3 regions of the Streptomyces sp. NPDC008001 genome follow, and region 3 is predicted to be linked to each of the others. Evidence: riboswitches for the same ligand, from Rfam matches in the RefSeq annotation. Region 3 holds a riboswitch; each other region holds the start of a gene.

Region 1 (9,745 bases), on a different contig from region 3:
CGTCGCGGCGTGCGCCAAGCACTTCCCCGGCCACGGCGACACCGCCGTCGACTCCCACCTCGGCCTGCCCCGCGTCACCGCCCCGGCCGAGGAGCTCGCCGCGACCGCCCTGCCGCCCTTCGCCGCGGCGATCGGAGCCGGCGTGCGGGCGGTGATGACCGGCCACCTCCTCGTCCCCGCGCTCGACCCCGGCCTGCCGGCCACCCTGAGCCGCCGCATCCTGGTGGACCTCCTCCGCGGCCGGCTGGGCTTCACCGGCCTGATCGTCACCGACGCCGTCGAGATGAAGGCGGTCGCGGCGCGCTACGGCATCGGCGGCGCGAGCGTCCGGGCCGTGGCGGCCGGGGCCGACGCGGTGTGCGTCGGCGGCGAGCACGCGGACGAGGCCCACACCGCACTCCTCGCGACCGCGCTCGCCACCGCCGTCCGGGACGGCGTCCTGCCGGAGGAGCGGCTGGCCGAAGCGGCCGCCCGGGTGGCGGAGTTCGCCGCCTGGTCCGGGGAGCGCTTCCGGGCGCACGCGGCGGACGGCGCGGCTCCGCCCTCCGGCATCGGGCTCGTCGCCGCCCGCCGCGCCATGCGGGTCACCGGCCGTGCGGACGACTCCCTTCCGCTGCCGGGGGACCCGCACGTCGCCGAGTTCGCCCCCACCTCCACCCTCGCCGTCGACCGGCGGACGCCGTGGGGCGTGGCGGCCCCGCTGCGCGAGCTGCGCCCCGGCGCCACCTCCGTCCGCCTCACGCAGGACGAACTCGCCGCGGACGCGGGCGTCCTGGAGCGCGAGGTGCTCGTCCCCGCCGCCGGCAAGCCGCTCGTCGCCGTGGTGCGCGACGCCGCCCGGCACCCGTGGATGTCGGCCGCCCTCGACCGGGTGCTGGGCGCGCGGCCCGATGCCGTCGTGGTCGAAATGGGCGTCCCCGGTGCGGACTCGCCGGGCGCCGTGCACCTCGCGACGCACGGGGCGACCCGCGTCTCGGGGCAGGCCGCGGCCGAACTCCTCGCCGGTGAGGCCCACTTCTCCGGCTCATGACGTTGTCATACCGATATGCGGACAGGGGGTGACGTCCGGCGGGGCCCTCGCCTATGTTTCCTGCGCATCACGCAGTGATCACAAAGGGGGGAGTCACCATCATGACGGAACCACCGGAGGGCGGCGGCAGGAGGGCGGTCGTGACCGCGCCCCTGGCCGTGGCCGGAGTGTGCCTGGCGATACCTTTCGTCGCGATGCTGTGGGTCGACTCCTACGCCCGGACCGGACCCGCCTTCATCGGCATCCCGTTCTTCTACTGGTACCAGATGTTGTGGGTGCCCGTCTCGACGGCGCTCACGGCGACGGCGTACGTGATCGTGCGGCGCCAGGAGCGCGCCCGCAGGGCGGGTGAGCAGCGGTGAAGGACGGCGTGAACGGCGTGGCACTCGCCGTGTTCATCTTCTTCTTCCTGGCCGTGACGGTCATGGGCTTCATGGCGTCGAAGTGGCGGCGCGCGGAGAGCGCCGAGAACCTCGACGAGTGGGGGCTGGGCGGCCGGTCCTTCGGCACCTGGGTGACGTGGTTCCTGCTCGGCGGCGACCTCTACACCGCGTACACCTTCGTGGCGGTCCCGGCGGCGATCTACGCGGGCGGCGCGGCCGGCTTCTTCGCGGTCCCGTACACGATCCTCTGCTACCCCCTGGTCTTCACGTTCCTGCCCCGCCTGTGGTCGGTCTCCCACAAGCACGGCTACGTGACGTCGTCGGACTTCGTCCGCGGCCGGTTCGGCTCCAAGGGGCTCTCGCTCGCCCTCGCGCTCACGGGCCTCCTCGCGACGATGCCGTACATCGCGCTGCAGCTCGTCGGCATCCAGGCGGTCCTGGACGTGCTGGGCGTGGGCGGCGGCTCGAACTGGTTCATGAAGGACCTGCCGCTGCTGATCGCGTTCGGCGTGCTCGCGGCGTACACGTACTCCGCCGGACTGCGGGCGCCCGCGCTGATCGCCTTCGTCAAGGACGCGCTGATCTACATCGTGATCATCGTGGCGATCATCTACATTCCCATCAAACTGGGCGGTTTCGACCACATCTTCGCCAAGGCGGGCGATGCGTTCGCGGTGAAGAACCCGGAGACCGGCAAGCCGCGCGGCGCGCTGGTGAGCGGGCCGGACGCGCAGTGGTCGTACGCGACGCTCGCGCTCGGCTCCGCGATGGCGCTCTTCCTCTACCCGCACTCGGTGACCGCGGTTCTCTCCAGCAAAGGCCGCAACGTCATCCGCCGCAATACGACGATCCTGCCGCTCTACTCCCTGATGCTGGGTCTGCTGGCGATGCTCGGCTTCATGGCCATCGCCGCCGGGATCAAGGTGAAGAACGGGCAGCTCGCGATCCCGCAGCTGTTCGAGGACATGTTCCCGGACTGGTTCACCGGGGTGGCCTTCGCGGCCATCGGGATCGGTGCCCTGGTGCCGGCGGCGATCATGTCGATCGCCGCCGCGAACCTTTTCACCCGCAACATCTACAAGGACTTCATCAGGCCGGACGCCTCGCCCGAGCACGAGGCGAAGGTCTCCAAGCTCGCCTCGCTGCTGGTGAAGGTCGGCGCGCTCGTCTTCGTCCTCACCATGGACAAGACGGTCGCCATCAACTTCCAGCTGCTCGGTGGCATCTGGATCCTGCAGACGGTCCCGGCGCTCGTGGGCGGGCTCTTCACCCGCTGGTTCCACCGCTGGGCCCTGCTGGCCGGCTGGGCGGCCGGGATGGTCTACGGCACCTGGAAGGCGTACGACACGCCGAGCGCCACGCAAGATCATTTCGGTAACACCAACCTCATCCCGTTCCTCGGGGAAAAGGGGTATATCGGACTGACCGCCTTCGTGCTCAATGTGATCGTCGTCATCGTCCTGACCTTCGTCCTGAAGGCGCTCCGAGTGCCGGACGGCGTGGACGAGACCACGGCGGCGGACTACACCGCGGACGCCGGCGACCCCGGGGTCCAGGAGGAGCTCCCGCCGGCCACGGCAGGGGTCCCCGGCGGGCACTAGAGCGCCTTTGGCGGGGCCTCCCGCCCCGTGAGGCCGACCGGGCCGCCGCGCCCCCTCCAGGGGGGCGCGGCGGCCCTTCGCCGTGCCCCGCCCAAGAGGCCTCCCGCGGCCCCCGGACGCCCCTCGGGAGGCCCCCGGACGGCCGGTGAACCCACCCTCAACACCGGGGCCTGATAACACATTCCGACCCATGCGCTTACCGCGCGACACAACATGTGGGGGCGCGTACGGGGGGCGGCACTAGATGTATGCTCATCCTCGCTGTCGTCGCAGGGGAATCCGGTGGAAATCCGGAACTGTCCCGCAACGGTGCATGTATGCCGTTAAGCCGCGCATGCAGGAGTCCGAGTACCTGCCGGCAGCACGCCCTCCACCGAGCCTGCCCTGGGCTCGGCTATGGGCGTTGAATTCGTCCGGGCCTCGCGGGTTGGGCCGGCGGACGCCTACGCGGCATGCCCTCGTACGCCGGGCATGCCCGTACGCGACCGTCGTGCTCTCCTGCCGGCCCACCAAGCCGAGCGAGGGAGAGCCTCAGTGACCATCGCGCCCGCAGATCCGGTTTCAGGTCCGGTCTCAGCGACTGCGGAAGAAGCCACCGGCGGCCCCGGGACCGCGCTCCTGCGCACCCTGACCGACCTCACCGCCGACCTTCCCGCCACCGACCCGGGCAAGGTCGCCGCCGCCGCGCTGCGGGGCCGGAGCGCCACCTCCGACGAGGCCGAGCTCCGCTCCCTCGCCACCGAGGCCGCCGCCGGTCTGATCGCCGAGGAGCCCGAGTACTCCCGCCTCGCCGCGCGCCTGCTCACCCGCGCGATCGCCGACGAGGCCGCCGGCCAGGGCGCCACGTCCTTCTCGGCCTCGGTCGCCGTCGGTCACCAGGAGGGCCTGATCGCGGACGAGACCGCCGCGTTCGTCGCCACCCACGCCGCCCGCCTCGACGAGCTCGTCGAGAAGGCCCTCGCCGACGGCGCCGACGACCGCTTCGGCTACTTCGGCCTGCGCACCCTGCACAGCCGCTACCTGCTGCGCCACCCGATCCACCGCGACGTCATCGAGACCCCGCAGCACTTCCTGCTGCGCGTGGCCTGCGGCCTCGCCGAGGACCACTCGGAGCGGGCCCTGGAGGACGTCGCCGAGCTCTACCGGCTGACGAGCACCCTCTCGTACCTGCCGTCCTCCCCGACGCTCTTCAACTCCGGCACCCGCCACCCCCAGATGTCGTCCTGCTACCTGCTGGACTCCCCGCTGGACGAGCTGGACTCGATCTACGACCGCTACCACCAGGTGGCGCGGCTGTCGAAGCACGCCGGCGGCATCGGCCTGTCGTACTCGCGCATCCGCTCCCGCGGCTCGCTGATCCGCGGCACCAACGGCCACTCCAACGGCATCGTGCCGTTCCTGCGCACCCTCGACGCCTCCGTCGCCGCCGTGAACCAGGGCGGCCGCCGCAAGGGCGCGGCCTGCGTCTACCTGGAGACGTGGCACGCCGACATCGAGGAGTTCCTGGAGCTCCGCGACAACACCGGTGAGGAGGCCCGCCGCACCCACAACCTCAACATCGCGCACTGGATCCCGGACGAGTTCATGCGCCGCGTCGAGGCGGACGCCGACTGGTCGCTGTTCTCCCCGGCCGACACCCCGGACCTGGTCGACCTCTACGGCGACGAGTTCGACGCCGCCTACCGCGCCTACGAGGCCGCCGGCAAGGCCGTCAAGACCATCCCGGCCCGCGTGCTCTACGCCCGCATGATGCGCACCCTCGCGCAGACCGGCAACGGCTGGATGACGTTCAAGGACGCCGCCAACCGCACCGCCAACCAGACGGCCGAGAAGGGCGCGGTCGTCCACTCCTCGAACCTCTGCACCGAGATCCTCGAGGTCACGGACGACGGCGAGACCGCGGTCTGCAACCTGGGCTCGGTCAACCTGGCCCAGCACCTGGGCGCCGACGGCGAGATGGACTGGGAGAAGCTCGACCGTACGGTCCGTACGGCCGTCACCTTCCTCGACCGCGTCGTGGACATCAACTTCTACCCGACCGAGCAGGCCGGCAGCTCCAACAGCCGCTGGCGCCCGGTGGGCCTCGGCCTGATGGGCCTGCAGGACGTCTTCTTCCGGCTGCGCCTGCCCTTCGACTCGGCCGAGGCGAAGGCCCTGTCCACCAAGATCTCCGAGCGGATCATGCTCGCGGCGTACGAGGCCTCCGCCGACCTCGCCGAGCGCAACGGCCCGCACCCGGCCTGGGCCGCGACCCGCACCGCCCGCGGCGTGCTGCACCCGGACCACTACCCCAACGCCGTCGCCGCCTGGGAGGACCGCTGGGAGGCGCTGCGCGCCCGCATCGCCGAGGTCGGCATGCGCAACTCGCTGCTGCTCGCCATCGCCCCCACCGCGACCATCGCGTCCATCGCGGGCGTGTACGAGTGCATCGAGCCGCAGGTCTCCAACCTCTTCAAGCGCGAGACGCTCTCCGGTGAGTTCCTGCAGGTCAACACCTACCTGGTGGAGGACCTCAAGAAGCTCGGCGTGTGGGACCGCACCACCCGCGACGCCATGACCGAGGCCAACGGCTCGATCCAGGACATGCGCTGGATCCCGCAGGAGGTGCGCGACCTCTACCGCACCGCCTGGGAGATCCCGCAGCGCGCCCTGATCGACATGGCCGCGGCCCGCACCCCGTACCTGGACCAGAGCCAGTCGCTGAACCTCTTCATGGCCTCGCCCACCATCGGCAAGCTCAGCTCGATGTACGCGTACGCCTGGAAGCAGGGCATCAAGACGACGTACTACCTGCGCTCCCGTCCGGCGACCCGGATCGCCCGGTCGGCCAGTGCCGCCGCCACCGTCCCGGTGCAGCAGGCCGCGCCCGACGCGGACGCCATCGCCTGCTCCCTTGAGAACCCCGAGTCCTGCGAGGCCTGCCAGTAATGAGCTCCACCGAGAAGAACCTGCTCGACCCGGGCTTCGAGCTGACCCTGCGTCCGATGCGGTACCCGGACTTCTACGACCGCTACCGCGACGCGATCAAGAACACCTGGACCGTCGAGGAGGTCGACCTCCACTCGGACGTCGCCGACCTCGCCAAGCTCTCCCCGGGTGAGCAGCACATGATCGGCCGCCTCGTCGCGTTCTTCGCGACCGGCGACTCGATCGTGGCGAACAACCTCGTGCTGACGCTGTACAAGCACATCAACTCGCCCGAGGCGCGCCTGTACCTGTCGCGGCAGCTGTTCGAGGAGGCCGTGCACGTCCAGTTCTATCTGACGCTGCTCGACACCTACCTGCCCGACCCGGACGACCGCGCCGCCGCCTTCGACGCGGTGGAGAACATCCCGTCGATCCGCGAGAAGGCGCAGTTCTGCTTCAAGTGGATCAACGAGGTCGAGAAGCTGGAGAGCCTGCAGACGAAGGCCGACCGCCGTCGCTTCCTGCTCAACCTCATCTGCTTCGCCGCGTGCATCGAGGGCCTGTTCTTCTACGGCGCCTTCGCCTACGTGTACTGGTTCCGCAGCCGCGGCCTGCTGCACGGCCTCGCGACCGGCACCAACTGGGTGTTCCGCGACGAGTCCATGCACATGGACTTCGCGTTCTCCGTCGTGGACACCGTCCGCGAGGAGGAGCCGGACCTGTTCGACGACGAGCTCCAGCAGCAGGTCACGGACATGCTGAAGGAGGCCGTCGAGTGCGAGCTGCAGTTCGCCCGCGACCTGTGCGGCGACGGCCTGCCGGGCATGAACACCGACTCCATGCGCGAGTACCTGCAGTGCGTCGCCGACCAGCGCCTGCAGCGCCTGGGCATCGCCCCGGTGTTCGGCTCGGAGAACCCGTTCTCCTTCATGGAGCTGCAGAACGTCCAGGAGCTGACCAACTTCTTCGAGCGCCGCGCGTCCGCGTACCAGGTGGCGGTCGAGGGCACGGTCGCCTTCGACGACGAGTTCTGATCCTCCGGCGGTCCCGCTGACGATCCGGCGGTCCGGCCCGTCCCCTCCGGGGGGCGGGCCGGACGCGTTTCCGGAAGGAGACGTCCCCTACTCCACTACTCCACCGGCCGCTGCAGCCGCGCCACGAACTTGTAGCGGTCCCCCCGGTACACCGACCGCACCCACTCCACCGGCTGTCCCTGCGCGTCCAGCGAGTGGCGGGAGAGCATCAGCATCGGCAGGCCCACGTCCGTGCCCAGGAGCCCCGCCTCGCGCGGGGTGGCCAGCGACGTCTCGATCGTCTCCTCCGCCTCCGCGAGGCGGACGTCGTAGACCTCGGCCAGGGCGGTGTAGAGCGAGGTGTACTTGGTGAGGCTGCGCCGCAGCGCCGGGAACCTCTTCGCCGAGAGGTGGGTCGTCTCGATCGCCATCGGCTCACCGCTGGCCAGCCGCAGCCGCTCGATGCGCAGCACGCGGCCGCCCGCAGCGATCTCCAGCAGCTTGGCGAGCCGGTCGTCGGCCGTGACGTAGCCGATGTCCAGGAGCTGGGAGGCCGGCTCCAGGCCCTGGGCGCGCATGTCCTCCGTGTAGGAGGTCAGTTGCAGCGCCTGGGAGACCTTGGGCTTCGCGACGAAGGTCCCCTTGCCCTGGATGCGCTCCAGCCGGCCCTCCACGACCAGCTCCTGGAGGGCCTGGCGGACGGTCGTGCGGGAGGTGTCGAACTCCGCGGCGAGGGTGCGCTCCGGCGGCACGGGGGTGCCGGGGGGCATGGTTTCGGTCATGTCCAGCAAATGGCGTTTCAGGCGGTAGTACTTGGGAACGCGCGCGGTCCGCGCGCCGCCCGGCGCGCTGCCGCCCTCGGCCGTACCGCCCTCGGTCGCCATGGCCTGCCTTCCCGACTCCGATCCTGCTGCTGTCACCGGCTCCTCCGTCTGTCGCGGTCACATGGTGGCACGGGCAGAGCCCGAGGGGCCCGGAGACGCCCAGGTCGACCTCGAGGTGTCGGTCCGGTAACGGAGCCGACAGCGACTCTTATACACCCTTGACACCCCAAAAGGTCTAGGCCAAGCTGCGGGCACTGGTCTAAACCATTAAAGACCACATTCGGTCCTTGAGGAGAGTGCTGTGAAGCGAGGGCTCATAGCGGCGACGGGTGTCGCGGCCATGCTGGTGAGTGTTGCTGCCTGTGGGTCCAGCGACAGTGACAAGGGATCGGGCGGCGACGCCAAGGACAAGAGCCTGACCGTCTGGTTCATGGACGGCTCCAACGCGCCCGGCTGGACGAAGGCGGTCCAGGCCGAGTTCGAACAGAAGACCGGCGCGAAGCTCAACATCCAGGTCCAGAAGTGGGACGGCATCCAGCAGAAGCTGACCACGGCCCTCTCCGAGTCCAACCCGCCGGACGTCGTCGAGGTCGGCAACACCCAGACCCCCTCCTACGCGCAGACCGGCGGCCTCTCCGAGCTCGGCGACCTGAAGAAGGAGATCGGCGCCGACTGGACCGACTCGCTCAACAAGCCCGCCGTCTTCGAGGGCAAGCAGTACGCCGCGCCCTGGTACGCGGTGAACCGCGTCGTCATCTACAACAAGAAGGTGTGGGCGGACGCGGGCGTCACCGACGTGCCGAAGACCCGCGCCGACTTCTTCAAGGCCCTGGAGGCCATCCAGAAGAAGGGCGAGGCCGAGCCGCTCTACCTGCCCGGCCAGAACTGGTACTTCTTCGACGGCCTGACCATCGGCACCGGTGCTGACCTGGTGAAGAAGGACGGCAAGAAGTGGGTGTCCAACCTCGGCGACCCCAAGGTCGCCAAGGCCATGGACATCTACAAGCAGTACCAGTCCTTCAGCAAGGCCCCCAAGGACAAGGACGAGGCCACCCCGCAGCAGGCCGACGTCTTCGCCAAGGGCAAGACGGGCGCCTTCATCGGCATGGGCTGGGAGGCCGCCACCGCCGTCAAGGCCAACCCGGCCATCGAGAAGGACCTCGGCTACTTCGCCGTCCCCGGTGAGACCGCGGACAAGCCCGAGGGCGTCTTCCTCGGCGGCTCCAACCTCGCCATCCCCGCGGGCAGCAAGAAGCAGGACCTCGCCAAGGAGTTCCTGAAGATCGCACTGTCCGACAAGAACGAGGGCGCGCTGGCCAAGGAGGTCGGCTCGATCCCCAACAAGGAATCCCTGCTGGGCAACCTCAAGGGCAACGCGGCCGCCGAGGCCGCGGCCCCGGCCGCCAAGGGCGGCGGCACCACCCCGCTGATCCCCGAGTGGGCCGCGGTGGAGAACGCCCCGAACCCGGTCAAGGCGTACATGACGGCCGTGCTCAACGGCAAGTCCCCCGACGAGGCCGCCAAGCAGGTCGAGGCGGACATCAACAAGCGCCTCAGCCAGAAGCAGTGACCCGGACGGCCGGGCCGGGGGCGTGAGCCGCGCCCCCGCCCGGCCGCGCACGCACCAACGCACCACCGTTCGACAGGGGAGAAGGCGGACGACGATGTCAGCGCAGATCGAAGAGGTGGCGGCCGCCGGGCCCGCCTCCCGGACCGGCAAGGGCACCGCCCCGCCGCCCCGCCGCGGCCCCCGCCGCCCCGTCCGGGGCGTGCCGTACCTGCTGATCCTCCCCACCGCCGCCGTCACCGTGCTGCTGCTCGGCTGGACCCTGCTGAAGAGCGGCCTGCTGTCGTTCCAGAACCTCGGCCGGCGCCAGCTCATCCAGCACCTCACCGAGTGGACCGGCACGGACAACTACACCGAGCAGCTCGGCAGTTCCGAGTTCTGGGGCGTCACCGCGCGGTCCGTCGTCTTCACCGCCGCCAA
Region 2 (9,745 bases), on a different contig from region 3:
TCGAGCCGGAGGCGTCCACGACGAACAGCACCAGATTGCCCTCGCGGCCCTCGCGCACCGCCTCCCGCAGGTCGTCGCGGCGCACGAGCAGGCCGGGCCCGCTGCGCCCGCGCGCCCGCTGGTGCGGGGCCGCGGCCTGCACGGTCGCGGCCAGGTGCAGCCGGGACAGGGCGCCGCGGGGACGGCGCGAGCCGGTCGTCCGGCCGTGCGCCGTACGGGCCCGGGAGCGGCGGCCGTCCGCGCCTTCGCCGAGACCGGGCACGTCGAGCCTGCGGGTCCGGAAGGGCGCGGAGGCGGCGACGGCGGGCGCCTCGGCCGCCTCGTGGGATTCCCCTGCGGCGGGGGAGCCCTCCGGGGCGGCAGGGCTCTCCTGAGGGGGCCCGGGCTCGTCGGAGGCGGATCCGGGCTCCTGCCGCTGCTGCGGCACGTCCGGCGCGCCGCCGGGGCCCTGACCGTCCTGCGGGGGCTGCTGCCCGCCGCCGTCGGGGCCGCCGTCCCCGCCGTCCCCGCCGTCGTCGTCCGGCCCCTCGGGCTCGGGCTCCGGCTCCGGGTCCTCGTCCTCGAAGCCGCCGAGGATCTCGTCGAGCTTGTCCTCGTCCAGGCCCGGGGCGTCGAAGGGGTTGCGCCGGCGCCGGTGCGGCAGCGACAGCAGCGCCGCCTGCCGTACGTCCGCGGTGGTCACGTCCGTGCGGCCCGCCCACGCGGCGAGCGCGCTCGCGGCCCGTGCGGTGACGATGTCCGCGCGCATGCCGTCCACCTCGAAGCCCGCGCACACGGCGGCGATCCGGCGCAGCGCGCCGTCGCCCAGCCGTACGGACGGCAGCAGCGCACGGGCGGCGGCGATGCGCTCGCGCAGCGTCCGCTCCTCCGCCGCCCACTTGGCGGCGAACGCCGCCGGGTCGTCGTCGAAGGCGAGGCGGCGGCGCACGACCTCGACGCGCTCGTCCGGCTCGCGCGAGGCCGCGACCTCGACGGTCAGCCCGAAGCGGTCCAGCAGCTGGGGGCGGAGCTCGCCCTCCTCGGGGTTCATCGTGCCGACGAGGAGGAAGCGGGACGCGTGCCGGACGGAGACCCCCTCGCGCTCGACGGAGGAGACGCCGGTGGCGGCCGCGTCGAGCAGCGAGTCGACCAGGTGGTCCCCGAGGAGGTTGACCTCGTCGACGTAGAGGACGCCCCGGTGCGCGGCGGCCAGCAGGCCCGGCTCGAACGCCTTCACGCCCTCGCCCAGCGCCCGCTCGATGTCGAGCGCTCCGACGAGCCGGTCCTCGGACGCGCCGACCGGCAGCTCGACCATGCGGGCGGGGCGCGCCGCGCGGTCGCCGCCCGTGTGCGGCCCGTCCGGGCACTGCGGGTCCGGGGCCGCCGGGTCGCAGGAGAACCGGCAGTCCGCGACGGTCACGACCTCGGGCAGCAGCGCCGCCAGGGCCCTGACCGCAGTGGTCTTCGCGGTCCCCTTCTCGCCCCGTACGAGCACTCCGCCGATGGCCGGCGAGATGCTGTTGAGCAACAGGCCCAGCCGCATGTCGTCCATGCCGACGATCGCGGTGAACGGATAAGTGGCCGAGGCCATCAGGCGTTACCCCCTTCGAGGGATTCGACGGATCCTGCGGAAGCGATGACGGGACCATGCCGGTCCCGGGCCGGTTCTCTCCGCTCTCTCTGCGCGGGCAGGGGCGGTGCCCCCGGCGGAATGAACCGCAGCCCGCCGGGCACCCCGTCCTCGATCAGCCGCAGCAGCGCGTCCGTGTCCGCGTGTTCCTCGATCAGATCGCCCAGCCGGTCCAGCTGTTCCTCGCGCAGGGCCGCGAACGACGTGTCCGGTGCCGGGACGAACGCCCGCCCCGCCGCCTCCGCGACGCGCCGCAGGAACGCCCGGCGGAACCCGTCGCTCTCCAGCGAGCCGTGCCAGTGCGTCCCCCACACCGCGCCCACCCGGCAGCCGTCCAAGAACGGCTCGTCGCCGCCCCGCACGTCCGCAACGCCGTGGTGGATCTCGTAGCCCTCCACGGGCTCGCCCAGCGCCGTGCCGACCGGTCTCGCCAGCGTCTTCTCCGCCGCGAACCGCACCCGCACCGGCAGCAGGCCCAGCCCCTCGACCGTGCCCGCCTTCGACTCGACCTCGTCGTCGATCCGCTCGCCCAGCAGCTGGTAGCCGCCGCAGATCCCCAGGACGGGCAGGCCCTCCGCCGCGCGCCGGGCCAGGGCGTCCGCGAGCCCGCGCTCGCGCAGCCACGCCAGGGCGCGCACCGTGCCGCGCGTGCCCGGCACGACCACCAGGTCGGCGTCGGCGAGCTCCTCCGGGCGGTCCACGAAGCGCACGACCACGCCGGGCTCGGCGGCCAGCGCGTCCACGTCCGTGAAGTTCGACATCAGCGGCACCGCGCACACCGCGACCCGCAGCACGTCCGCGCCGTGCGGCGGGGCCACCACCGACTCGCGCACCGCGCCCCGCAGCGAGACCCGCAGGCCGTCCTCCTCGTCGATGCCGAGGCCGTGCGCGAACGGCAGGACGCCGAACGTCCGCCGGCCCGTCAGCCCGTACAGCATGTCCAGGCCCGGCTCCAGCAGCGACACGTCGCCCCGGAACTTGTTGACGACGTAACCCGCTATCAGCTCCTGGTCCTCCGGCGACAGCAGCGCCGTCGTGCCGAAGAAGGACGCGAAGACGCCGCCGCGGTCGATGTCACCGACCACGACCACGGGCAGCCGGGCCGCCCGGGCGATGCCCATGTTGACGATGTCGCTGCGCCGCAGATTGATCTCGGCCGGGCTGCCCGCGCCCTCGCAGATGACCGCGTCGTGCGTGCGGCGCAGCTCCTCCAGGCAGTCGGTCACCGTGCCGAACAACTGCTCCTGGCGGCCCGCGTGGTAGCCGCGGGCGCTCAGTTCGCCGACCGGCTTGCCCATCAGGACGACCTGGCTGCTCCGGTCGCCGCCGGGCTTGAGCAGGACGGGGTTCATGAGCGCGCTCGGCTCGACGCGGGCGGCCGCGGCCTGCATCGCCTGCGCGCGGCCTATCTCCGCGCCCTCGCGCGTCACGAACGAGTTGAGCGACATGTTCTGCGCCTTGAACGGCGCGACCTTGACGCCCTTGCGGACCAGCCAGCGGCAGATGCCGGCCGTCACCACGCTCTTGCCCGCGTCCGAGGTGGTGCCGGCCACCAGCAGGCCCCCGCCCCGCGGACCCGCGGGCCCGCTCCTGTCAGCCGTCACCGGCTCCTCCTTGCCGTCATAAGCAGACTGCCCACTGTGCGGGCCGCAACTGCCGTTCCCAGGGCCAGCAGTGACACCCGGCGCGAGAGGCGCACCGCGCGTTCGATGTCGGCCGACACCACGGGGCGGTTCTCCGCGCCCAGCACGGGGCGGTGCTCGGTCCGGCCCGCGTAGGCGAGGGTCCCGCCGAGCCGCACGCCGAGCGCGCCCGCGAACGCGGCCTCCACCGGGCCCGCGTTGGGGCTGGGGTGGCGGGACGCGTCGCGCCGGGCCACCCGCCACGCGCCGCGCGGGTCGGGGCCCGCGAGGACGGCGAGGGCGGCGGTCAGCCGGGCGCCGGGCCAGCCCGCCACGTCGTCCAGGCGGGCCGAGGCCCAGCCGAAGCGGCGGTAGCGGGGCGACTTGTGGCCGACCATGGCGTCGAGCGTGTTCACGGCCCGGAAGCCCACCAGGCCGGGCACGCCGCCGAGCGCGCCCCACACGAGGGCGCCGACGACGGCGTCGGACGTGTTCTCGGCCACGGACTCCACGACGGCGCGGGCGATCTGCTGCCCGTCCAGCGCCTGCGGGTCGCGGCCGCACAGGTGCGGCAGGCGCTCGCGGGCGACCTCCACGTCACCGGCGGCGAGCGCGCCCCCGATGGCGCGGGCCTCCCGGCCCAGGGACGTCCCGCCGAGCACGGCCCACGTGGCGGCGGCCGTCAGCGCGACCTCGGCGGTGCGGGAGCGGGAGGCGCGTACGGTACGGGCCAGCAGCGCGGCACCGGCGACCGCGCCCCCGGCGCACACGAGGGTGTGCAGGGCTCCGCGGCCGCGGTGGTCGCGCCACAAGCGCTGCTCCACGGACAGGGCGGCGCGGCCGAACGCGGCGACGGGGTGGCCGCGGCGGGGGTCGCCCAGCACGCGGTCACCGAGGAAGCCGAGGGCGGCGCCGCACGCGAAACCGATCGGATCGGCACGCATCGGCTCAGACCGCCGTCACGCCTCGGCGGGGGAAGGGGGCTGGGAGGGGCGTTCGGTGGCGGGCGCCGGGCATGACGATGTGTCCTCACTCAGGGTCCGCGCCCTGGCTCGACGTGACCGGCGACCAGAGTCTCCTGGCTCCCGGATCCGCGCCGCCCCGGCCTTCCGGCTCGCTGCCGTGGCCGTCCTGAGGGGAGGCGCTCCCCGGTGACAGTGGCGGGACCGCGCCGGATTCGCACCGGCTTCCTCTGCTGTCGCCGTTTGGCTCCGGAAGTCCACCATGCGCCGCGGGCGCCGTCAACTCACGTCTGACCTGGTCCGAACCCTCGCTCACGCCTCCGTCCGCGGGTACGCGAACGGCCGGGCCCCGTAGGAGACCCGGCCGTCCGGAGACGAGCGCGGCGCTTACGCCACGATCAGGTAGATGCCGTAGCCCACGGCCGCCGCGCACAGCGCGAAGCACGCGTAGGCCCCGGAGCGCGCGAGCACACCGGCGCCCGCACCCGTCTCCGGCGAGCCCCCCGTGCGGGGCGCCGTGCCCATGATGCCCAGGGTGAAGATGCCCACCAGGCCGACCGTCACCACGAGGCTGACGCCGAAGACCTGGCCGAAAGCCGCCCAGTCGATGTGCATGCTGTTTCTTCCTTGCCTTAGCTCGCCGCGGCGGCGGCAGGAGCCCGCCCGGCCTCGGGGGAGGGAGAGACCGCGGCGGCCAGGGGGCCGGCCGGCGGCGGGGCGACGGCCTGCAGGGCCGCGGTGACGACACCGGCCGGCTCGGCGGCGGGCTCGGTGCCGCGCTCGTCCAGGTCGCCGTGGGTGACGGGCTTGCGGCGCGAGGCCATCCAGATCGCGCCGGAGACGGCCAGGCCGAGGACGGCGACCGCGGCCACGCCCCAGTCGCCCTGGTCGGCGAGGAAGGCGGCGCCACCGGCGACCAGGCCGGCCGCGGGCAGGGTCAGGCCCCAGGCCAGGACCATGCGCCCGGCGGTGGACCAGCGCACGACGCCGCCCTTGCGGCCGAGCCCGGCGCCCATGATCGAGCCGGAGCAGACCTGGGTGGTGGAGAGCGCGAAGCCGATGTGCGAGGAGGCGAGGATCACGGTCGCGGCGCCGGTCTGGGCGGCGAAGCCCTGCGCGGGCTTGATGTCCGTGAGGCCCTTGCCGAGGGTCTGGATGATGCGCCAGCCGCCCAGGTACGTACCGAGCGCGATGGCCAGGCCGGCCGAGACGATGACCCACAGCGGCGGGTCCGCGTGCGGCGCGACGACGCCGCCGGCGACGAGCGCGAGGGTGATCACGCCCATCGTCTTCTGGGCGTCGTTGGTGCCGTGGGCGAGGGAGACCAGGGCGGCCGAGGCGATCTGCCCGGCGCGGTAGCCCTTGGCGGTGTCGCGCTCGTCACGCCCGCGGGCGAGCCGGTAGGTGAGCCGGGTCGCGCACCAGGCGGCGAGGCCGGCCACGATCGGCGCGGCGACGGCCGGGATCAGGACCTTCATGACGACCTTGTCGGCGTTGACCGCGTGGAAGCCGGCGGAGACCACCGTCGCGCCGATGAGGCCGCCGAAGAGGGCGTGCGAGGAGCTGGAGGGCAGCCCGGCGAGCCAGGTCAGCAGGTTCCAGACGATCGCGCCGACCAGCCCCGCGAAGATCACTTCGGGCCGGATGCCGGCGCTCTCATCGATGATTCCCCCGGAGATGGTCTTGGCCACCTCGACGGACAGGAACGCACCGACGAGGTTCAGGGCCGCCGACATCGCCACTGCGGTCTTGGGCTTGAGGGCGCCGGTGGAGATGGTGGTGGCCATGGCGTTGGCCGTGTCGTGGAAGCCGTTCGTAAAGTCGAACACCAAGGCCGTGACGATCACGATCCCGATGAGAAGCGTGATGTGTTCCATTCACCCAGGCAATCAGCTCGATGGTCAGTACAGCAGCGACCGTAAAGACCTTGGGTGAACGGAAGGTGAACTGGGCCGGGCGGAGCAGTGACGCGAACCGGAGGCGAAAAACGGATGCGAGTGACCGAGCAGATCCGCCGGGCATGGGCCGATGTCGTGGCCACGGCCCGCCGCACCACGGCCGACGGCCTCGTCGTCGGCACCTCGGGCAACGTCTCCGCCCGGGTGGGCGATGTCGTCGTCGTCACACCCAGCGGCATCCCGTACGACCGGCTCACCCCGGGCGACCTGGTGGCGGTCGACCCGGAGGGCCGCCCGCTCCTCGGCGACCTGGCCCCCACCAGCGAGCTCCCCCTGCACCTCGCGGTCTACGGCGCCACCGGCGCCGCCGCGATCGTGCACACCCACGCCGTGCACGCCACGGCCGTGTCCACCCTCGTCGACGAGCTGCCCCTGATCCACTACATGGCCGGTGCCCTGGGCGGCCCGGTCCGCGTCGCCCCCTACGCCCTCTACGGCAGCGACGAGCTGGCCGCGCACGCCCTGGAGGCCCTCACCGGCCGCACCGGCTGCCTCCTGCGCAACCACGGCACCCTCACCTACGGCGCGAGCCTCGGCCAGGCGTACGACCGCACCGCGCAGCTGGAGTGGATGTGCCGGGTCTGGCTCACCGCCTCCTCCGTGCCCGGCCGCGCCCCCGCCCTCCTCACTCCCGGCCAGGCGGACCGCGCGGCGGAGAAACTCCGCGGCTACGGCCCGCAGGGCTGACAGCACGCGTCGCAGCGGCAGGTCCCGGGGCCGCCCGGCGCGCGCTTCGCCCACTGGCCGTGACCGCCCGCGCCGCCCACACTGGAGGGCATGGGCATACGGACCACCGCAGCCGTGGCCGCCGTCACGGCGATCGGTGCCGGAACGGCCGCCCTCGCGGCCGGCCGGTACGCCTCGGACGCCGCCCTCCGCGCCGGCCCCGGCGGACCCCCGCCCGACCAGCCGCGGCTCACCGTCCACTCCGTCGACGGCGACCGCATCACCCTCACCCGCCACCAGGCCTCGCTGCGCCCCGGCACCTACGGGCTGACCGGCCGCGGCCTGCACGCCGTCGTCGGCCCCGTCGTCGGGGACGCCCCGCACCCGGCCGACGCCGTCGTCCGCCGCCTGGAGCGGGTCACACGCGGCGCACCGGAACCGGGCGACCGCGTGTGGCTCACCCCGCAGCTGCACGCCGGGAACCCCCGCGACGCCCTCGGCCTCGACCACGCCGACCTCGTCATCCCCGGCGAGCTCGGACCGCTCCCCGCCTGGTTCGTGCCCGCCGCCCGCGACACCTGGGTGATCACCGTGCACGGCCTCGGCGTCACCCGCGAGCACCCCATGGTCGTCATGCCGTTCCTGCACGGCCTGCGGATGCCGGTCCTCGGCCTCGCCTACCGGGGCGACCCCGGGGCGCCCCGCCCACCGGACGGAATCAGCCGTTTCGGGCTCGCCGAGTGGCACGATCTCGCCGCTGCCGTCCGCTACGCCCTGGCCCACGGTGCCCGCCGCGTCGTTCTGCACGGCTGGTCCACCGGAGCCACCATGGCCCTGCTGACCGTCACCGACCCGGAGCTGCGCCCGCACATCAGCGGCCTCGTCATGGACTCGCCGGTGCTCGACTGGCCGGCCGCCCTGCACGCCCTGGCCGCCGCCCGCGGCGTGCCCGCCCCGCTGCTCCCGCTCGCCCTGCACGCCGCCCGCGGCCGGACCGGAATGGCCCCCGACGGGCTCGACCGGGTCCGCGACCCGGCCCGGCTGAGCGTCCCCGTCCTGCTCGCCCACGGACCCGACGACACCGTCGCCCCGTGGCGCACGTCACGCGAACTGGCGGCCGGGCGCCCCGATCTGATCGTCCTGCACACCGTCCGCCGGGCCCCGCACGCCGCGATGTGGAATGCCTCCCCGGAGCGTTACGAAGAGGCGCTGCGGAGGTTCCTCATCCCCTTCATGTGACGTCCTCACGGCCGCCAAGCAGCCCTGTTCCAGCGGCAGGAAGTGAAGGGTGGAACGCCGGACAATTGATTCCGATTGGGTTTTCGGAGCAGCAGCGGCAAGACTGCTCCTGTGACGTCCCGTACTCCGCGCGACTCCCGGCTCAGACTTGTCCCCCGACAGCCGATCGCCGCTGCCCGCCGGGCCGTGGCGAACCGAGGCACCCGCCCGGCGCCCCGCCCGCCGGCCGGCACCCCCGCCCCGGCCGAACTGGCCCGGCAGGCCAGAGACTGTCTCACCGGCGCGGTCCGCGTCGCCCGCTGGGCGGCCGACGAGCGCGGCCGCGGCGCCACCCTGCGCCCCGGCACGACCGGAGGGCTTCCCGCGGAGACGGCCGGACGGGCCGCCGCGGCCCTGGGCCTGACGCCCCGCCAGGCACGCACCGACTGGGACCACGCCCGCCTCGCCGGGCTCGTCGAGCTGCACGGCGGCACCGCCCGCCCCGGCTGGCGCATGCAGGCCTGGGACCGCGACGACGGCGCCGTCCTGCGCGGCTGGGTCGCCCTCTTCGACGCCTGGTCCCTGGCCCACCCCGCACCCGCCGGCGCGGACGCGACGGTCGCCGCCGAGGTCGTCGAGGCCGCGCCCCAGCTGCTGTCCGTCATGCACCTGTCGGCCGGCTCCGTTCCCGTCGCGATGCTCCTCGACCTGCTCCAGCAGCGCGTCGCCGAGATCCGCGCCGAGCGCTGCGAGGTGCCCTACGGCGGCCGGCCCGTCCCCCCGGCCCGCTCCGCCCCCACGGACGACGACCCGCTGGAGGAGCTCCTCGGCTGGGCGCTCGAAGGGCTCGCCTCCGTCGGCGCCCTGGTCGTGCGGGGCGCCCCCGGCCCGCAGGCCGAGGCCGTGCTGACGCCACTCGGCAACTGGGCGGTGTGGGTCAAGCTGGAGCAGATCTGCGTCGCCGCCCAGAGCCCCGCGGGCAACATCGAGCTGTCCGCCGAAGCCATGCTGCGCGGCTGCGCCGACCTCACCCCGGGCCCCGCCCGCGCCGAGTACCGCGCCTGGCTCGCGGCCCGTCCCGCCGGCAGCGCCCTCAGCGAGCTCCTGGACGCGGCCCGCGGCGACGACGCCCTCGTCCGGGGCCTGGCCTTCGAGGCGCTGCGGGCGGTCGGCGCGGCCGCGGAGCCCGCCGTGCGGGCCGTGGTGGACGAGCCGTGCCTGCGGCCGTACGCCCTGCTGTGGCTCGCGGAGCACGAGGGACGCGACCCGGAGCAGGCGGCCGAGGTGCTCACCCGCGAGGAGGCCACCTGGCTGTGGGTGGACACGGCCGCCGCCGTCGCCGACCACGGCGAGAGCCGGCTGCTCGTGCGGCACCTCGACTCGGCGGTCCAGGGCACGGTGCCGGGGCTGCTGGAGGAGGTGCGGGCGGTGGGTCATCCGCGCACGGTGCAGGTGCTCGTCGCGCTGGCGGCGGCGCACCCGGACCCGGCCCTGGCCAAGGCCGTCCGCAAGGCGGCGTTCCAGGTCCACACGGGCGGCGTCTGAAAGGCGCCGGCACGCGTGGGGCGAGCCCGGCCCGGCCGGCCGGGCTCAGCCCCCCGGGACGTACGTCCCGAAGCTCCACACGTTGCCCTCCAGGTCCCGCGCCATGTAGTCCCGCGAGCCGTACGCCTCGTCCGTCGGCTGCGACAGGATCTCCACCCCGGCCTT
Region 3 (9,745 bases):
CCGCTCGTCGCGCAGCAGGGCGGCGAAGGCGCCGAGGGTGAAGTCCGGGGCGAGGGGGTCGGGGCCGAGCCGGGCGATGCCGGGCACCTCGGAGACGTCGCGCACGCAGTAGGCGGCGAGCCGCTTCTGCGTGCCCGCCTCGGTGAGGTCGAAGCCGCCGCCCCCGGCGAGCCGGACGCGCAGCGCGAGCGGGCCCTTGCCGGGGCGGGGCGGCGCGCCGGGCAGGGTCTCCTGCCAGCGCAGCCAGCCGGCGCGGGCCAGGTGGAAGACGAGCTGCGGGCCGTCGCCGGTGGCGAGGGCGAGGAACTTGCCGTACCGGCGCACGCCGGTGACCTCCCGGCCCTCCAGGGCGGTGAGCGGCGGGTCGTAGGTCTTGAGGACGCTCACGGCCACGGGCAGCACGCGCTCGACCGTACGGCCGGTGAGGTGCTCGTCGAGGAACCCGGCGAGGGCCTCGACCTCCGGCAGCTCGGGCATGGCTCCAGTCTGCCGCAGTGCGGGAGCACGGCAAGCGGGACGCGTGGCACGAGGGGGTGCCGCGCCACGAGCGGCCGGACCGCCGCAGCGAGCCGGAGGGCAGGGCCGGCACGGCAGAAGCGCCCTCCCCGGCCCCGGCGGGCCGGGGAGGGCACCACTCTCCCGCCGCGGCGGCGATCAGCCTTGACGGCGCAATCCGGCGGTGCCGGGCTCGCCTCGGCCGCCCGGCGACGGCGTACCGGGGCGCGGTCAGCCGGTGGGATGGACGTGGCCCGCGCGCAGTGCAATTCTTCCGCCGCAGCAGTGATCAGCCTTGACGGCGCAATCCGGCGGTGCCGGACCCGCCTCGACCGGCCCGGTCAGCCGGCGGGTGCGTCCCAGTCGACGCGGTAGGACGTCAGCCAGTCGTCCGCCCCGCCGGAGCTCGCGGCCGTCCGGGACTGCTCGGGTGGGGTGGCGATGCGCCCCGCCATCGCGGCGCTGAGCTCCACCACCCGCTCCACGCGCTCGCGCCGCAGGCGTTCGTACGCGGCGAAGGCATCCTCCGGCCGGGGCAGGTCGCGCAGGCAGCGGGCGAGGACGACGCCGTCCTCGATGGCCATCGAGGCCCCCTGGGCGGCGTTGGGCGCGGTGGCGTGGACGGCGTCGCCCACGAGGACCGTGCGGTCGCTGTGCCAGACGGGAAGGGTGGGAATGTCGTAGGCGTTCACGCCGACGACCGCGTCGCCGGTCGCGGCCACGAGGCCGGTCACGGGCGTGCGGTCGCCGGCGAAGGCCGCGAGGACGCGCTCGCGCCAGCCGGCGGGGCTGATCGCGGCGAGCGCCGGGCGGGGCTGCTCGGGCGCGGGGATGTTGGCGAACCAGTACGCGGTGCCGTCGGGGGCCGCCGTGCAGCCGAAGAAGGCGCGCTGCCCGTAGACCATCCGGTACGTGCGCTCCGGGACGGCGTGACCGGCGCCGCTGGTGCGGCCGCAGACCGTGAGCTGGCCGGTGTGGCGGGGCGGGGGTGCGGCGGGGTCGAGGAGGGTGCGGGTGCGGGAGTGGATGCCGTCGGCGCCGATCAGGACGTCCCCCTCGGCGCGGGTGCCGTCCGCGAAGTGCGCCACGACGCCGTCCGGGCCGGTCGTGGCGTCCACGAGGCGCTTGCCGTAGACGACGCGGACGCCCCGCCGGACGGCCTCGTCGCGCAGCGCCCGGTAGAGGGCGGACCGCTGCAGCGTACGGGGACTCAGGCCGTTGTCGCCCGCGCCGGTGAGGGGGCGGGCGCCGAGCCGGGCGCCGCCGGGGCCGAGGAACTCCACGGTGTCCGCGGGGAAGGAGCACGCGAGGACGGGCTCGTCGGCGCCGACGGCGCGCAGCGCCGCCAGGCCGTTGGCGAACAGGACGAGGAACGCCCCGAGATGGTCCGCACCGGTCGGATGCGCCTCGTGGACGGTCGCGTCGAGGCCGGCGTGCCGCAGCGCCATCGCGGTGACGGGACCGGCGATGCCGCCGCCGATGACCAGGGCGTGGGTCATGCGACGAGCGTAACGGGGGAAGGGGGCGGTGCGTCCAGGGTGCGTCGACGCACCGGCGGCGGCGCCGGGACCGGGCCTCCGCCGGCGGCGCCGTGCGGCCGGAGGCGTTCGCCGCGGCCGGGACCCGCACGCGGCGCCGAGCTCAGCCCCCGACCCCGGCCCCACCCCCGGCCAGCGCCTCCGCGAGGTAGCGTGCCGTCACACTCCCTGCCGCGCGCGCCACTTCCTCCGGTGTCCCCGCCGCCACCACGCGGCCTCCCGCGTCGCCGCCGCCGGGCCCGAGGTCCAGCACGTGGTCCGCGCCCGCGGCGACCGCCATGTCGTGCTCCACGACGACGACCGTGTTGCCGGCGTCGACCAGGCCGTGCAGCTGGCGCATGAGCAGTTCGGTGTCGGCCGGGTGCAGCCCGGTGGTGGGCTCGTCCAGGACGTAGAGGGTGTGGCCGCGGTGGGTGCGCTGGAGCTCGGTGGCGAGCTTGATGCGCTGCGCCTCGCCGCCGGAGAGCTCCGTGGCGGGCTGGCCCAGGCGCAGGTAGCCGAGGCCGACGTCCTGCAGGGTGCGCAGGCCGCGGCGCGCGGCGGGCACGTCGGCGAGGAAGTCCGCGGCGGCGTCGACGGTCATGCCGAGGACTTCGGCGATGTTCGCGCCCCGGTAGGTGATCTCCAGGGTCTCGGGGTTGTAGCGCGCGCCTCCGCACGCCTCGCACGGGGCGTACGAGCCGGGCAGGAAGAGCAGTTCGACGGCCACGAAGCCCTCGCCCTGGCAGGCCTCGCAGCGGCCGGCGGGGACGTTGAAGGAGAACCGGCCGGCGCTGTATCCGCGTTCGCGGGCGCCGTCCGTCGCGGCGAAGACCTTGCGCACGGCGTCGAAGAGGCCGGTGTACGTGGCGAGGTTGGAGCGCGGCGTGCGGCCGATCGGCTTCTGGTCGACGCGCACCAGCCGGTCGACGGCGGCCAGGCCCTCGGCCGCGAAGTCCCCGTCGCGTCCCTCCAGGCGGGCCGCGACGGTGCCGGCGAGGGCCTGGCCGACGAGCGTGGACTTGCCGGAGCCGGAGACGCCGGTGACGGCGGTGAACACGCCGAGCGGGAACTCGGCGTCGAGGCCGCGCAGGTTGTGCCGGGTGACGCCGCGCAGGCGCACGGCACCGGTGGGCTCGCGGGGCGTGCGGGGCGCCGGGGCCTCCTCGGCGAAGACGAAGCGGCGGGTCGCGGATTCCCCGACGTCCGCGAGGCCCGCGACCGGCCCGCTGTAGAGGACCTGCCCGCCGTGCTCCCCGGCTCCCGGGCCGACCTCGACGATCCAGTCGGCGCGGCGCACCACGTCCATGTGGTGCTCGACCAGGAAGAGGGAGTTGCCCGCGGCCTTGAGCCGGTCGAGGACGGTCAGGAGCGCGGCACTGTCGGCGGGGTGCAGGCCCGCGGAGGGCTCGTCGAGGACGTAGACGACGCCGAAGAGGCCCGAGCGCAGCTGCGTCGCGAGCCGCAGCCGCTGGAGCTCGCCCGCGGACAGGGTCGGGACGGGCCGGTCGGTGGCGAGGTATCCGAGGCCCAGTTCGGTGAGGACCTCGATGCGGGCGACGAGGTCACGGGCGAGGGTCGCCGCGGCGCCGTCGCCCGCGCAGGCGGGCCGGAGCGTGTCCGCGAGCGCGGACAGCGGCAGGGCGGCCAGGGCGGCGATGTCCTGCCCGGCGAAGGTCACGGCGAGCGCCTCGGGGCGCAGCCGCCGGCCGTGGCAGGCCGGGCAGGCGGCGCTGACCAGGTGCTGCTCGGCGCGGGCGCGCAGCGCGGCGCTCTTGGAGTCGGCGGCGGTGTGCAGGACGTAGCGGCGGGCGCTCATGTAGGTGCCCTGGTAGGGGCGTTGGATGCGGTCGGCGTCGCGGACGGGGTGGACGGTGACGACCGGCTGCTCGTCGGTGAAGAGGATCCAGTCGCGGTCCTCCTGCGGGAGCTCGCGCCAGGGCCGGTCGACGTCGTGGCCGAGGGCGCCGAGGATGTCCCGCAGGTTCTTGCCCTGCCAGGCGCCGGGCCAGGCGGCGATCGCGCCCTCGCGGATCGACAGGGAGGGGTCGGGGACGAGGGACTCCTCGGTGACCCGGTGCACGCGGCCGAGGCCGTGGCACTCCGGGCAGGCGCCGGCGGCGGTGTTGGGCGAGAACGCGTCGGAATCGAGGCGTCCGGCTCCTTCGGGGTAGTCGCCGGCGCGGGAGAACAGCATGCGCAGGGAGTTCGACAGCGTGGTGACCGTGCCGACGGAGGAGCGCGAGGTGGGGGCGGAGCGGCGCTGCTCCAGGGCGACGGCCGGGGGCAGCCCGGTGATCTCCTCGACCTTGGGCGCGCCGACCTGGTGGATCAGCCGGCGCGCGTACGGGGCGACGGATTCGAAGTAGCGGCGCTGGGCCTCGGCGTAGACGGTGCCGAAGGCGAGGCTGCTCTTGCCGGAGCCGGAGACGCCGGCGAAGACGACGAGGGCGTCGCGGGGGATGTCGACGTCGACGGCCCGGAGGTTGTGCTCGCGGGCACCGCGCACCCGGACGTAGGGGTCGTGCATGGGGGCTCCGGGGCGTCGGGGTGCGTGCGGCGATGGGGGTCGGAACGGGTGCGACTGAAGAGGGCGATTCTATTTCCCCCGCCCGCCCCTTCCCGTAACCGGGGGGCTCGGCTCCGGCCCGGGGAGCCTCGCTCCGGGCCTGCCGGAAATCCCTTGACGGCGTCAGTGTTACGTATAACCATGCGTCTTGTGATCTCACCCACGAGCACGTCATCACCGGGCACACCGGATGCACCGGCCTCACCGGACAGGGCCTCGCGGCCGGGGGAAGCGGCGGACGGCGGGGCCGCGTCATGAGCTACGCGGACCTGCTGCGCGGCCCCCACGTGGTCCGGCTCCTCCTGGGCACGCTCGTCGGGCGGCTGCCGAGCGCGATGGCGTCCGTGGCGGTCCCGCTGGCGCTCCGTCAGGCGGGCGCGTCGTACGGCTTCGTCGGCGTGGCCGTCGGGGCGTTCGCCATCGCCTCCGCCGCCGGCGGGCCGCTGCTGGGCCGGCTCGTGGACCGGGTGGGACAGCCGCGTGTCCTGCTGCCGACGGCGCTCGTGGCGGCCGTGGGCTTCGCCGTCGTCGCCGTCGCGCCCGGCAGCACCGCGGCCGTCCTGACGGGCGTCGTCCTCGCGGGTGCGGCGACGCCCCCGCTGGAGCCGTGCCTGCGGGCCCTGTGGCCGGACCTCGTCGCGCCGGGGAAGCTGGAGTCGGCGTACGCCCTGGACTCCGCCTCCCAGGAGCTGGTCTTCGTCGGCGGGCCGCTGGTGGTCGCGGGCGGCGTGGCGGTCGCCTCGCCCTCGGCGGCGCTGTGGGCCGGCGCGCTCCTGGGCGTCGCCGGGGTGCTCGTGGTCGCCACCGCCCCGCCCGCGCGGGTCTGGCAGGCGCCCGCCCGTGCCGCCGGCCGGCTCGGGCCGCTGCGCAGCCGCGGCCTGGTCGTGCTGCTCACGGGGCTCACGGGCGCGGGCGTCGCCATCGGCACGCTCAACGTCCTCGTCGTCTCCTACGCGGAGGAGCACCGGATGCCCGGCGGCGCCCCGGCGCTGCTCGCGCTCAACGCCCTCGGCGCGCTCGCCGGAGGACTGGGCTACGGGGCCGTGCGGCACTGGCGGGTGGCGCCGCCGCGCCGGACGCTGCTGATGATGCTCGGTCTGACGGCCGGGTACGGGCTGTTGTGCCTGCTGCCCGCCCCGCCGTACATGGCCGGTCTGATGCTCTTCACCGGGCTGTTCCTCGCGCCCGTCCTCACCGTCGTGTTCGTGCTGGTGGGCGACCTCGCCCCGGCCGGCACGGTCACCGAGGCGTTCGCCTGGCTGGTGACGCTCATGACCGCGGGCGTGGCGCTGGGGTCGGCCGTCACCGGCACGGTGCTGGAGGAGGCGGGGCCCGCGTGGGCCGCGTCGTGCGGCGTCGCGGGACTCGCCGCCGGCACCCTGGTGATCCTCGCCGGGCAGGCGCAGCTCGTGCCGGCGGCGCGGGAGGCGGCGGAGGAGGCCGCCGCGCACGCAGCCTGACCCGGGGTCAGCTCTCGGCCGTGGCCGCCGTGCGGGCGGCCCAGCGCTGCTCCACCTTCCCGAAGCGCCAGTAGCCGAGGGCCGCCGCCCACACCACCACGAACAGGCCGACGATGACGAAGCCGGCGTTGTCGAGGTTCAGGCCGGAGATCCAGCCGGTCACCGCGTCCTCCATGCCGAGCTTCTCGTGCAGGACGCCGACGAGTTCGACGGTGCCGATGAAGAAGGCGACGGCGATGGACAGGCCCGTGATGGTGAGGTTGTAGTAGACCTTGCGGACGGGGTTGGAGAACGCCCACTGGTAGGCGAAGTTCATGAACGTGCCGTCCAGGGTGTCGAAGAGGCTCATCCCGGCGGCGAACAGCAGCGGCAGGCACATGATCGCGTACCAGGGCAGGCCGGCGGCGGCGCCGCTCCCCGCCATCACCATCAGCGTGACCTCGGTGGCCGTGTCGAAGCCGAGGCCGAAGAGGAAGCCGAGCGGGAACATCTGCCCGGGGCGGGTGATGGAGCGGGTGAAGCGGCCGAGGATGCGGTTCATGAAGCCCCGCGAGTCCAGGTGCTGCTCCAGCTCGGCCTCGTCGTAGCGGCCCTCGCGCATCGCGCGGAAGACGCGCATGATGCCGGCGAGGGCGACGAGGTTGAGCGCGGCGATGAGGTAGAGGAAGCCGCCGGAGACCGTGGTGCCGACCAGGCCGAGCGTCCGGTGGGTGGTGGACCCCTCGTCCATCAGCTTCCCGGCGAGCCGGGTGCCGCCCGCCACCAGCAGCGTCAGGAGGACCACGACGCCGGAGTGGCCGAGCGCGAACCAGAAGCCGACCGACACCGGGCGCTTGCCGTCGGCCATCAGCTTGCGGGTGGTGTTGTCGATGGCGGCGATGTGGTCGGCGTCGAAGGCGTGCCGCATGCCGAGGGTGTAGGCGGTGACGCCGAGGCCGGCGCCGTAGACCTGGGAGCCGACGGTGTAGTGGCCGGGGGCGACGAGCAGGTAGAGCACGCCGAACGCGACGACGTGCAGGGCGGCGACGACGGCCAGCAGGCCGGCGGTCCGCACGGTGTCCTGGCGGCGCCAGTGGAAGGCGGCCGCGGGGCCGCCGGGAGAATCGGTGGGTCGGGACATCTTGGGTTGAACGCTCCAGCACCTCGTGGACCATTTGCGAGATGCCGTGGCCGGTCTCCTGGCTTACGGGTCCGTTCGCGCCCGTCCCCGCCTTCCCGGCAGCCGGCTGCGGCCAGTGGCTCCGCGCGCCGTGGGGCGGCGCGCGGAACGGGACGGTCACTCCCCGATCACAGTGGCGAGGGCCGCTCCGGACTGGGACCTCGACGGTCCTTCACCGGTCTTCCCGAACACCACGGCCGGGTCACTGTAACGCTCGGGGGGCCTTGACGCGAAGGTTCCGCAGCTGCGAGGAGTTTGCAGCTGCCGGGGGCGGGGTGGGGGAGCACGACCTGGGGAACGGTGCGCCGTCCCGGCCGGGCCGGGGTCAGGCCTCCCGCGGGCCGTCCAGCGCGCGGCCGCCGAAGCTGCCCTCGCCCTCGGACGCCTCCTGCCACCAGGCCTCCAGGGCGGCCTGGTCCATGCCCGCCCACACGGGCGTGGCCCGCACCTGCGCCCGGCCGAGCCGGCGGCCGAGGTCCACCACCGCGCGGCCGGCGGGCGACCGCGCGGCGTCGTAGGCCGCCACGGCCTCCGCCCAGCTCCCGGCGGAGGCCAGGCAGCGCTCCAGCACCGCGGCGTCCTGCAGCGCCTTGACCGCCCCGCTCCCGGAGTGCGGCCGGGCGACGGCGGCCGCGTCGCCGACGAGCACGAGCCGGCCTTCCCCGTAGTGCGGCACGCACAGGTCGTAGACGGGCTGGACGTAGGTGGCGTCCTTGGGCGTGCGCCGGACGACCTCCTGCCAGTACGGCGGGAAGTGCGCGTCGACGACGGCCCGGTGCTGGTCCGTCAGCGCGTCGGGCACCTCGCCCGGCGGCAGGCCGGCCGCGTCCTTCAGGGACAGGCCGTGGGCCGGGTCGGCGGGCACGGCGTAGAAGACCCAGTTGGCGCCGGTGCCGGTGCCGCCCGGCCCCGGGATGCGGTAGACGATCATGTGGCCGCCGGGGAAGGCGACGGTGGCCGCCTCGTCGCGCGCCCACGCGCCGGGCGGGCCGGGCAGTTCCTCCTCCGGGAGCACGCCGCGCCACGCCAGGTATCCGGCGTAACCGGGCACCGTCGCGTCCCGGGTTGCGGCCCGGACGACGGAGCGGTACCCGTCGGCGCCGACCACGAGGTCGAACCGCTCCTCGCGGCCGCCGGCGAAGCGCAGCACGGCCCCGTCCGGCCCGGGCAGCACCTCTTCGACCGCCGTCCCGCGCTCGTAGGCGACGGAGGAGGGTATCCGCGCCCGCAACCCCTGCCAGAGCGACCCCCAGTTGTACGAACGGAACCCGAACGGCAGCGTCCCGATCCTCCGTCCGGCCCTGTCCGCGCCCTCCCGGACGATCCAGGGGCGCGAGGCCAGCCGCACCCAGGGGACGGCCGGGTCGAGGTGCCCGGCCGCCACCAGCTCGGCGTGCCGCCGTTCGTGGACGGCCAGGCCGACGCCCCGGTCCTCCAGCCCCGCGGCCGCCCGCTCGTACACCACCACCTCGCGGGCGCCCGCGCGCGCCGCGGCGAGCGCAGCCGCGCACCCCGCGATGGACCCGCCCACGACCGCCACTCGTCCTGCCTGCATCCCCAGCCCCTCCCCTTGCTTCTGGCACCTCGTGCCACTTCCGTCACGGGCGGAACCTACTCCGCCGGTCCGGCCCCCGTCACCGGCGTGTCGGAACGGTGGACGGAGCCGACACGCCGGTGCTACCAGTGCACTGAACGCATAATCAGGTCAGCCGGACCCCATCCGGCACGAGAAGGGGCTGACCGCCATGGCAGACACGGCAGGCAGGGCAGACACCGGAAGACAGCCGGACGACCGGGTCGGCTTCGTACGCCGTATCGGGCTGTTCCAGGCCACCGCCATCAACATGAGCCAGATGTGCGGCATAGGCCCCTTCGTCACCATCCCCCTGATGGTCGCGGCCTTCGGCGGCCCGCACGCCGTCATCGGCTTCGTCGCGGGCGCCGTGCTGGCCCTGGCCGACGGGCTGATCTGGGCGGAGCTCGGCGCCTCGCTGCCGGGGGCGGGCGGCAGCTACGTGTACCTGCGCCAGGCCTTCCAGTACCGGACCGGGAAGCTGATGCCGTTCCTGTTCGTCTGGACGATGATGCTCTACTTCCCGCTGGCCCTGTCGACGGGCGTCATCGGCTTCGTGCAGTACCTGACGTACCTCTGGCCGGGCATGACGCAGACCCAGGGCGACCTCACCGGCCTGGTGCTGATCGCCCTCGTCGTCGTGCTGCTGTGGGGCCGGGTGGAGAACATGGCCCGGATCACCACCGTGCTCTGGTGCGTGATGATCCTCTCCGTCGTCCTCGTCATCGTCGCCGCCTACACCCACTTCAGCGCGGATCTGGCCTTCACCTACCCGTCGGACGCCTTCGAGCTGACTTCGAGTCACTTCTGGATCGGGTTCGCCGCGGGCCTGACCATCGGCATCTACGACTACGGCGGCTACAACACCACCGCGTACATGGGCGCCGAGATCAAGAACCCCGGGCGCAACATCCCCCGTTCCATCATCTACTCCATCCTCGGCATCATGGCCATCTATCTGCTGCTGCAGAT

Evidence for each region. A riboswitch is a leader RNA that binds a small molecule or an ion and turns the genes downstream of it on or off. The one in region 3 is predicted to bind cobalamin.
Region 1: another riboswitch for cobalamin. It lies ahead of ACFZCD_RS11885 (ribonucleoside-diphosphate reductase subunit alpha); the one in region 3 lies ahead of ACFZCD_RS20470 (HoxN/HupN/NixA family nickel/cobalt transporter).
Region 2: another riboswitch for cobalamin. It lies ahead of ACFZCD_RS16300 (cobalamin biosynthesis protein); the one in region 3 lies ahead of ACFZCD_RS20470 (HoxN/HupN/NixA family nickel/cobalt transporter).

What each region holds. Positions count from the first base shown of each region.
Region 1 is NZ_JBIBIZ010000004.1:62,295-72,039, forward strand. Features, by position in the region: gene ACFZCD_RS11870 (glycoside hydrolase family 3 protein) at 1-1,030, shown strand, start outside; gene ACFZCD_RS11875 (DUF3311 domain-containing protein) at 1,132-1,392, shown strand; gene mctP (monocarboxylate uptake permease MctP) at 1,389-3,014, shown strand; cobalamin riboswitch at 3,233-3,389, shown strand; gene ACFZCD_RS11885 (ribonucleoside-diphosphate reductase subunit alpha) at 3,549-5,942, shown strand; gene ACFZCD_RS11890 (ribonucleotide-diphosphate reductase subunit beta) at 5,942-6,955, shown strand; gene ACFZCD_RS11895 (GntR family transcriptional regulator) at 7,051-7,818, opposite strand; gene ACFZCD_RS11900 (extracellular solute-binding protein) at 8,060-9,328, shown strand; gene ACFZCD_RS11905 (carbohydrate ABC transporter permease) at 9,423-9,745, shown strand, end outside.
Region 2 is NZ_JBIBIZ010000005.1:489,416-499,160, forward strand. Features, by position in the region: gene ACFZCD_RS16290 (putative cobaltochelatase) at 1-1,570, opposite strand, end outside; gene ACFZCD_RS16295 (cobyric acid synthase) at 1,570-3,213, opposite strand; gene ACFZCD_RS16300 (cobalamin biosynthesis protein) at 3,210-4,175, opposite strand; cobalamin riboswitch at 4,303-4,425, opposite strand; gene ACFZCD_RS16305 (hypothetical protein) at 4,581-4,808, opposite strand; gene ACFZCD_RS16310 (anion permease) at 4,826-6,070, opposite strand; gene ACFZCD_RS16315 (class II aldolase/adducin family protein) at 6,185-6,838, shown strand; gene ACFZCD_RS16320 (alpha/beta hydrolase) at 6,929-8,056, shown strand; gene ACFZCD_RS16325 (hypothetical protein) at 8,168-9,580, shown strand; gene ACFZCD_RS16330 (VOC family protein) at 9,626-9,745, opposite strand, start outside.
Region 3 is NZ_JBIBIZ010000007.1:315,233-324,977, reverse strand. Features, by position in the region: gene ACFZCD_RS20490 (Fpg/Nei family DNA glycosylase) at 1-477, opposite strand, end outside; gene ACFZCD_RS20485 (FAD-dependent monooxygenase) at 837-1,994, opposite strand; gene ACFZCD_RS20480 (ABC transporter) at 2,137-4,542, opposite strand; gene ACFZCD_RS20475 (MFS transporter) at 4,836-6,041, shown strand; gene ACFZCD_RS20470 (HoxN/HupN/NixA family nickel/cobalt transporter) at 6,049-7,161, opposite strand; cobalamin riboswitch at 7,192-7,411, opposite strand; gene ACFZCD_RS20465 (FAD-dependent monooxygenase) at 7,526-8,755, opposite strand; gene ACFZCD_RS20460 (amino acid permease) at 8,946-9,745, shown strand, end outside.